Regions from separate parts of the Granulibacter bethesdensis genome, predicted to be linked through region 1. Evidence: predicted binding sites of a transcription regulator. Region 1 holds the regulator's gene; the other holds the start of a gene.
What was found. The regulator LexA, encoded in region 1, represses DNA repair genes until DNA is damaged. The targets are predictions, from matches to a motif close to TGTTCTANNTANGTTC.
Positions count from the first base shown of each region.

Region 2: a site for LexA is predicted at 2,951-2,966, ahead of GbCGDNIH6_RS07735 (putative DNA modification/repair radical SAM protein). Genes of this name have one in related genera too.

Region 1 is NZ_CP018192.1:950,226-954,652, forward strand. Features, by position in the region: gene GbCGDNIH6_RS04230 (ComEC/Rec2 family competence protein) at 1-1,415, shown strand, start outside; gene lexA (transcriptional repressor LexA) at 1,409-2,137, opposite strand; gene GbCGDNIH6_RS04240 (molybdopterin molybdotransferase MoeA) at 2,242-3,444, opposite strand; gene moaC (cyclic pyranopterin monophosphate synthase MoaC) at 3,454-3,942, opposite strand; gene trpC (indole-3-glycerol phosphate synthase TrpC) at 3,944-4,427, opposite strand, start outside.
Region 2 is NZ_CP018192.1:1,702,763-1,707,189, forward strand. Features, by position in the region: gene GbCGDNIH6_RS12415 (hypothetical protein) at 1-51, opposite strand, end outside; gene GbCGDNIH6_RS07730 (UdgX family uracil-DNA binding protein) at 241-1,707, opposite strand; gene GbCGDNIH6_RS07735 (putative DNA modification/repair radical SAM protein) at 1,704-2,936, opposite strand; gene rfaD (ADP-glyceromanno-heptose 6-epimerase) at 3,243-4,223, shown strand; gene GbCGDNIH6_RS07745 (hypothetical protein) at 4,325-4,427, opposite strand, start outside.

The DNA.
Region 1 (4,427 bases):
CAACGGCTTTGTTGACCGGGGATACTGCTTCCATTCCGCAATCCATCCGTATTCTGTTTCGGGATACGGGATTGGCTCATTTGCTGGCCATTGCGGGTCTGCATATCGCGATTGTCATGGGGACCATCTTTGCCGTGACGCGCTGGCTGCTGACCCGGTGTGAATATACGGCGCTGTTCTGGCCATGCCGACAGATTGCCGCCTCGACTTCATTGCTGTCAGGGTTCGCCTATGCGGCGCTGACAGGGTTGCATGTGCCGATCATACGCAGTGCGGTGATGGCGATGATTGCCTGTCTCGCTCTGTTTCTGGGGCGCAGGGCATTGTCCATGCGAGGGTTGGCGATTGCCGCGGCTGTGATTGTCCTGATCTGGCCGTATGAAGTCACCGGTGTCAGCTTCCAGATGAGCTTTGCTGCCGTGATGGCTCTGGCAGCCGGATATGAGGCGCTGGGACCGTGGCTGGCCAGTCTGGCCGGGCGGCGTGTGCTCCATCATCTGACGGCGGTGGCGTTGACCAGCTTGCTGGCGGGCACTGCATCGGCACCGTATGGAATTTATCATTTCGGGCAGCTCCAGCTTTATTTCGTGGCGACCAATATGATCGCAGTGCCGCTGATGGCATTCTGGGTCATGCCTGCCGGTCTGCTGGCCATGGCATTGATGCCGCTTGGCCTTGATCGACCCGTTTTTGTTGTTATGGGAATCGGAATCTGGCTGATCCTGACCGTTGCGAAACTGGTCGCAGCCTTGCCGGCTGCCGTCCTTGCTGTACCGCCAATGCCAGGCTGGGGATTGTTCATGATCAGTGCCGGGCTGATTTGGCTTTGCTTCTGGCGTGGTCGTGTCCGGTTGTGCGGCGTGCCCGTGATGATGGCCGGGATAGCGTCTATCGGACTGACTGTGCCTGCCGACCTCCTGATATCAGCGGATGCACGTATGGTCGCTGTCAAAGCCGGTTTACGTGTTTTTGCCTTCGATAAAGGAAGTTCGCCCCTGCTGACGGAGGCATGGCAGGCTTATTGGGGAGTGAAGGATTTTACACCGCTTTCCGTGGCGGGGCGTCTTGCCACGCACATGGCGCGATGTGGTGAGAGCGGCTGTCTCGTCACACCGGTGTCAGGCGCCCCGGCGGTCTTTCTGAAAACGGGAGAGGGCACGGAGATATGCCAGCCCGGGGCGCTTGCCGTCATTCTGGATGGCTGGAGCAGCCAGTGTCGGGATCAGCCCGTGATCTCCCTGTCGCAGATACGAGAGGAGGGCAGCATTGCGGTATGGTTCAGGCCCGGCAGGATCTCTGTGCTGACAGACCGGGCATGGCGCGGGGACCGACCATGGGTGCAGCCACCACCTGATACCAGCCCGGGCCAGTGGAAAGCGCCGCTGGCCCGGACTGATGAGATGATCCCTCAGTAACGGCGAAGCAAGCCAATCAGCCTTCCCTGAACCCGCACGCGATCAGCCGGGAAAATTCTGGTTTCATGGCGTTCATTCGCTGGTTCCAGGGCCACCGACTTGCCGCGTCGCCGCAGGCGCTTGAGTGTGACTTCAGTATCATCGATCAGGGCGACGACGATCTGCCCGTTTTCGGCAAGGTCCGATTGCTGGATAATCACTGTATCGCCATCGAAAATACCGGCATCGATCATGGAATCGCCAGCAACTTCCAGTGCGTAGTGTTCTCCATTGCCAAGCATATCGATGGGCACGCTGAGATAGGCGCTGGTGTCCCGCAATGCCTCAATCGGCATACCGGCGGCAATGCGTCCGTAAAGCGGAAGCTGTACGGCCGAGGCATCCTGAGCCGCCCTTACCCCCGCGATCCGGTTGGAGAAACTTCCCTGAATGACGTTCGGTGTAAAGGCGGGAGCAGGGGCAAAGGACGGAGCCGAAGGGGCTGTTTTCGGCACCGGCATGCTGGCGGCTTCCGGCATGCGGATCACCTCCAGCGCACGGGCGCGATGATGGCGGCGGCGCAGGAAGCCGCGTTCTTCCAGAGCTGAAATAAGGCGGTGAATTCCTGATTTGGATTTCAGGTTCAAGGCCGCTTTCATTTCCTCAAAACTGGGGGAAAAGCCTGTTTTACGCAGATGACCATCAATGAGCAGCAACAGCTCATACTGTTTGCGTGTCAGCATGCAGAAGGCCTTTCAAGACCGTTCCGAAAGGAAAAAGCGCACAAAAGAACAAACAAGCAACAAAGATGTTCTACATAAGTTCGTTCTGTCGCGTCAAGCGTCCTTTATAATCCGGCACTATCCAGTAGCAGGACTGGCACGATCTCTCCTGCTGCGGCCTGTGGCGCATGGGGCGCACGCATGATCAGCGCGTTGGCCCGTGCCAGGGCGCTGATCATTGAAGAATCCTGCACAGGAAAGGATTCGACAACCGGACCGGACTGCGTCTGCGTTATGATCCCGCGCATGAAGTCGGTGCGATGATCATTGGCTCGCAAGGGGGCCACCAGTCGTGCCGGCTGTGTCCGCAAGGGAGAAGCAGGCAGACCGCGTAACACCTCCAATGCAGGCAGCACGAACAGCAGGGCGCAAACATAAGCCGAGACGGGGTTGCCAGGCAGACCGATCAAAGGTGTTCCGGCCAGTTTTCCGTGCATCAGCGGTTTGCCCGGTCGCATGGCAATTTTCCAGAAATCCAGCGTCAGCCCGCGCTCCCCCAGTGCAGAGCGTACCAGATCATGATCGCCCACACTGGCCCCGCCGATGGTGATCAGCAGATCGGATTTTGTGGCGGCTTCTGCACGGGCGCGGATGGTATCGCTGTCATCACCGCTGAGCGGTAGCAGGATCGGGTCTCCGCCAGCTGCACGGATCATGGCGGCCAGCATGTGGGAATTGGAGCTGACGATCCCACCCGGTGGTACCGACTCCCCGGGCAGTGCGATTTCATCGCCGGTTGCCAGTATCGCAATGCGAGGGCGGCGATGAACCGTCAGCCAGGGAATATTGGCGGCAGCGGCAAGACCAATATCCCGCGCTGTCAGGATATGCCCTGATTCCAGCACGGTTTGATTTGTGGTGAAATCCTGTCCCTGCCGTCTGATGTGGCGATCAGGCCGTATGGTCTCGGCAGGAATAACGATGTCATCCTGCCGCTGCGCTTCTTCCTGCAACAGAATGGTATCTGAGCCTTGTGGAACGACGCTGCCGGTGAAAAGACGAACTGCCTGACCGGCTTCCACGGTGCCGCTGAAGGGATGTCCGGCTGGAGCCGCGCCGATGACGGTCAGTCTGGCTCCCGCCACCGCATCGGCGCAGCGTACCGCATAGCCATCCATGGCCGAAACATCATGAGGAGGCTGGGTCACCCGCGCCTTCACACTGACAGCCAATACCCGGCCGTGCGCCTCTGCGATTGAGACCGTCTCGGCCATGGTAGGGGAGACGGAGGCCAGAATACGGGTGCGGGCTTCTTCGACCGGGATCATGATCTTTGTTCAATCCTGTCGGAAATGACCTGACTTGCCGCCGGATTTTTCAACCACACGGATGTCGCTGATAGTCATGCCGCGATCAACGGCTTTGCACATATCATAGATGGTCAGGGCGGTGATGCTAACCCCGGTCAGGGCCTCCATTTCAACGCCTGTACGTCCGGAGGTCCGCACCCGCACCTCAATCTCGACTTCTCCCGGTCTATCGTTGCGGAAATCAACCGTGATTGCCGTGACTGGCAACGGATGGCAAAGCGGGATCAGATCAGCCGTCCGCTTGACCGCCATAATCCCGGCCAGCCGAGCAACCCCCAGCACATCGCCCTTTTTGGCACTGCCTTCCTGAATCATCGCCCATGTGGATGGCTGCATCGTGATCCGTCCACGGGCTACACCCTGCCGGTCCGTTACCGGTTTGTCGGCAATATCCACCATAGCCGCTTCCCCGGCGGCGTTGAAATGGGTCAGGCGGGGAGAAGGCTTATCCTGCATGTCAGGCAATGGGTGGGACAGGAGATGAAGAATCGATGCCTATCAGCTCACGCACGGCCTTGGTGACATCCTGCTGCCGCATCAGGCTTTCGCCGACCAGAAAGCTGCGTACGCCTGTTGCTGCCAGGCGCTGTATGTCTTCATGCGTGCGGATGCCGCTTTCTGCGACCAGAAACCGGTCGGGCGGAAGCAAAGGCGCGATGTTCAGGGTGGTGGAGAGGTCTGTTTTCAGAGTTTTCAGATTACGGTTATTGATGCCGATCAATCCCGTCTGAAGGGCCAGGGCACGGTCAAGCTCGGCTTCGTCATGGACTTCAGCCAGTACGTCCAGATCAAGATGACGGGCGGTTTCTTCCAATTCTCGCGCTTCGTCATCTGTCAGTGCGGCCATGATCAGCAGGATGCAATCTGCCCCCATGGCACGGCTTTCATAGACCTGCCACGGATCGAGGATGAAATCCTTGCGGAGTACCGGCAGGGATACG
Region 2 (4,427 bases), 750 kb from region 1:
CTCAACCGACCATGCCTTTGCCTCGTACTGCTCAATCAACGCCGCCAGCACGTTGAGACGTTTGCACCTGATGTCTCATGGGCGGCTTCGTGGTCAAAATATAGCTGCACGACATGCAACGAGGGCGCGAACAGCATATCCATGGCGAGATCGTGAAATCCCTGCGCCGGCTCCAGCACGACCTGCCGGCCGTGAAAACTGCGTTCCGATTAATCTGCCTTCAGTCGGACGAACGCCATATTACCATGACCCTCCAGTTGGAGGGGTTATATCCTCGGCCTCCCTCATCTGCCACGCGGTACGGAGATCCTGTTCCAGTTCCCGCCTGGCCTTTTCGCTCTCCTGCGGGTTGGGCAAGCGCAAAATGAAGGATGGATGCCAGGAGATCAGGACGGGGCCGCCGTGAAGCCCCTGCTCCACCATGCCTCGCCGTCTTGTCATGGCAGCCCGGTTACCGGTCAATGCAAAAGCCGCGGACGCGCCCAGGGCCAGCGTCAAACGTGGACGGATCAGCGATAGCTCCAGATCGAGCCACCAGCGGCATGCCTCTATCTCTTTTCGGTCTGGACTCTGATGCAGACGGTGCCGACCACGGGGGAGGAATTTGAAGTGCTTGACCGCATTGGTCAGCCAGACTTTCTCCTCCGCCATGCCGACCTTGCCCATCAGGTCACGCAACACCTGCCCGGCCGGGCCGACGAAAGGCCGTCCCTCCAGATCCTCCCGGTCGCCCGGCTGCTCCCCTACGATCATCAATGAAGCGTCGGCCTGGCCCTCGCCCCACACCGTCCGGGTCGCTGCCTCGCACAAGGAACAACGACGGCATTGCAGGGCCGCCTGCCTCGCCTCATCCAGAGTCTCAGGCGGCGCCTCCGTGGCGACCGGCATAGAGGCTCGGTAACGAGCCGAAATCGCGGCGGCACCGGGACGTGGCGCTGTCGTCCCCGCCTCATGCATGCGCTGCACCCGCGCCTCCGCATCGGCCAGCATATCCGGGATCAGCCGCGTCTCCGGCAGGTTGCGCCAGTATTTCTTCGGCATCTCCGACCGCATTGCAGACAATTTAATGCGCGCTGGATTAAAGATATTGGCGAAATACGTGTCCCACAAAGCCGCCGATGCATCCTCCGGCAGATCCGGGCGAGGCATGCCGGAGCCAAACCGCAACACTCCCTCCGTAAAATGCGCCGAGAGATCAGGGGTGGCGATCGTCCAGTCCATATCCGCAAAGCGCTGGACGAAAAACGGGCTGGCAGGCTCAAGGGTATGATGTTCCGGCTCGAACCATGCCACGAAGCGGCGTCTTGTGTGCTCTCCCGCTATCTCCCGGAAACGCACAAAAGCGTGCATTTTGTGAATGTCACGCTTGACCGCCGATGCCATCAGCGTCAGCGTGCGCCCCAGCCCATCGGCTGGGGACAAGGCCGCGAGATCACCCCGGCTGATCCTCCATAAAGCCTGATACAGCAGCCCACCGCGATCATTTCCCCGGTGCCAGATGACCGTTTCCGCAAGGCTGAGGAAGACAGGCGGTACGGCAACACGGCGCGGTCCCTTCTCCTCCGGCAAGGCGGTAAAGCCGAACAGGGTTTCCGCCCCTGACCAGTCTATATCCTCTGGCGGTATATCGTGGCTGATCGCACGTTGCGCCGCCCGCCTCCATGCAGCGAAACACGACGTGGCAGGCAGACGAACCGTGTAGGTCACAGCAGTTTCGGCTGCTTTGGAGCAGGTGCGAAACGGGCGCGTAGCAACGCACTGTCCGTCAGGCCACGCGGATTCCAGCCAGGCAGCACAATGAAGGGCTGCGCTTTTTTCATCACCGCCCCCAGCCGGGCCACATCCTCGAAACGCAGCCGGTGCAGGCTGCGCGCGGCGAGAATCCGGTCCACCGTGCGCGCACCGAATCCTGGTACCCGCAACAGCATCTCCCGGCTGGCACGATTGACATCAAGGGGAAAATCCGCACGGTTTCGCAGCGCCCAGGCCAGTTTCGGGTCCAGCTCCAGATCAAGATAGCCGCCCTGTGTGCCGGTAGCGATTTCCTCTACGCTGAACCCGTAAAAGCGTAGCAACCAGTCCGCCTGATACAGACGATGCTCCCTCAAAAGAGGCGGTCGCACCAGAGGCAGGGCCGGAGATGCATCGGGAATAGGAGAAAAGGCTGAATAATACACCCGCCGCAACTGATACCCCGTGTAAAGGCGCGAGGAGGTGGAGAGAATGGTCGTATCATCGGCTCCATCCGCGCCCACGATCATCTGGGTGCTCTGCCCCGCCGGAGCAAAACGCGCCGCCTTCCGCCCGGAAAGGGTTTTATCTTGCGCCGCCTCCCCTTCCAGCCGCACCAGCGCCATGGCACTGCGAATAGTCTCCGGCCGCTTTTCCGGCGCCAGCACCCGGACGCTTTCATCCTGTGGAAGCTCGATATTGATCGAGAGGCGATCCGCCCATAACCCGGCCTCCCTGATCAGGTCTGGATTGGCGTCGGGAATGGTCTTGAGATGAATATACCCCCGAAATCCGTGATCCAGCCGCAGGGTGCGGGCAATCCGCACCATCTCCGCCATCGTATGGTCGGGGGACTGAATAATGCCGGAGGACAGGAACAATCCTTCGATATAGTTCCGGCGGAAGAATTCCAGCGTCAGCGTAACCACTTCCTCCACCGAGAATCGTGCCCGCTCCACATTCGAGGTGACCCGGTTGATGCAGTAGGAGCAGTCGAAAATGCAGAAATTGGTCAGTAATATCTTGAGCAGGGAGATACACCGCCCATCCGGTGTGTAAGCATGGCAGATACCGCGACCCATCGTAGGATCAGCACCCTCCCCACCTTCATTGCGCCTGCCACGGCCACTGGATGCGCAGGACGCATCATATTTCGCGGCATCCGACAAAATGGCGAGCTTGTCCTGCAAGGTAATCCGGGCCATGGCGATACGCTAAATGTTCCCTATTTGTTCGTCAAGTGATCACAGGATCGTCTAAATTTTTATCATCACTCAAAAGATGGCTTATCGGGGGGCGGGGATAGTGGCAAACGTTCTATTGATGCTAAAGAAATGCTCTAACGCCCGGAGAGCAGAAAGGCTGCATCATGTCAGGACACGCTTGATGAAATATACGCATCCCAAGCGTGTGCGCGTGCGGCCCGCATCGACAGGGTGGCATAGCGATGCAGGAGGACCGCTCTGCTCCTCCCTGTTACTTTTCTCTCATTATGCCAGGAAGTGACGGCCTTGATTATTTTGACCGGCGGAGCAGGTTTTATCGGCTCAAACATCGCGGCCGAACTGAATGAGGCAGGCCTTACCGATATCGTTATCATTGACTGGCTCGGCACCGAACGCAAATGGCATAATATTGCCAAGCGGCGCTTCGCTGATTTTGTCTTTCCGGAAGAAGTCAACGGCTTTCTGGATGGTTTGAACGGCGCTGATGCCGTTGTGCATATGGGGGCCAATTCATCAACCACCGCCACAGATGGTGATGAGATCATCCGCTCCAATTTCCGCCTGTCATGCCGTCTGTGGAACTGGTGCACCGCCACCAGAACGCCTTTCATTTACGCTTCATCCGCCGCGACCTATGGCGATGGCAGCCATGGCTTTGTCGATAACGACAGCGATGCGGACCTCGACAGCCTGCATCCGCTCAATCTTTATGGCTGGTCCAAACATGCTTTCGACAAATGGGCGCTGGAAAGGGCACGTCGCCATGACGCTCCCCCGCAATGGGCCGGTCTGAAGTTTTTCAATGTCTACGGCCCCAACGAATATCACAAGAAAGACATGATGAGTCTGGTGGCCAAAAATACACCGTCCATCCTGAATGGTCAGGCGATCCGCCTGTTCAAATCCCACCGGCCCGAATTCGCGGACGGAGAACAGCTGCGTGACTTCATCTATGTCAAGGACTGCGCTTCCGTCGCGAGCTGGTTGCTTCAGAACCGACATGTGAGCGGATTGTTCAATCTGGGAACCGGGAAAGCCCGTTCCTTCCGGGATCTGATGATGGCCGTCGGACAGGCTGCCGGGAAAACGACATCCATCGAGTTCATCGATATGCCAGCTTCCATCCGTGATCAGTACCAGTATTTCACGGAAGCATCCATGCACAAGCTTCGGGCGGCTGGTTACACACGGGATTTTTACACGCTGGAAGAAGGCGTACGGGATTACGTGCAGAACTACCTTACCAAAGTCGACCCTTATAGATAACTCTGAAAATATAATATTTAGTCTGCCTTCGACAAACAAAATTTGCAATCAAGAAATAAAAAGGTGAGACATAAATCAGCGTCTGTCCCACCTCGCATTATTCAATCAGACAGCGTTTCCAAATAAGCCTCAAACGAGCCAGGGCCTGACATAAATGGCTGAGGATACATGGCGCGCAAATCTGGCTTGTTTCGATATAAAATC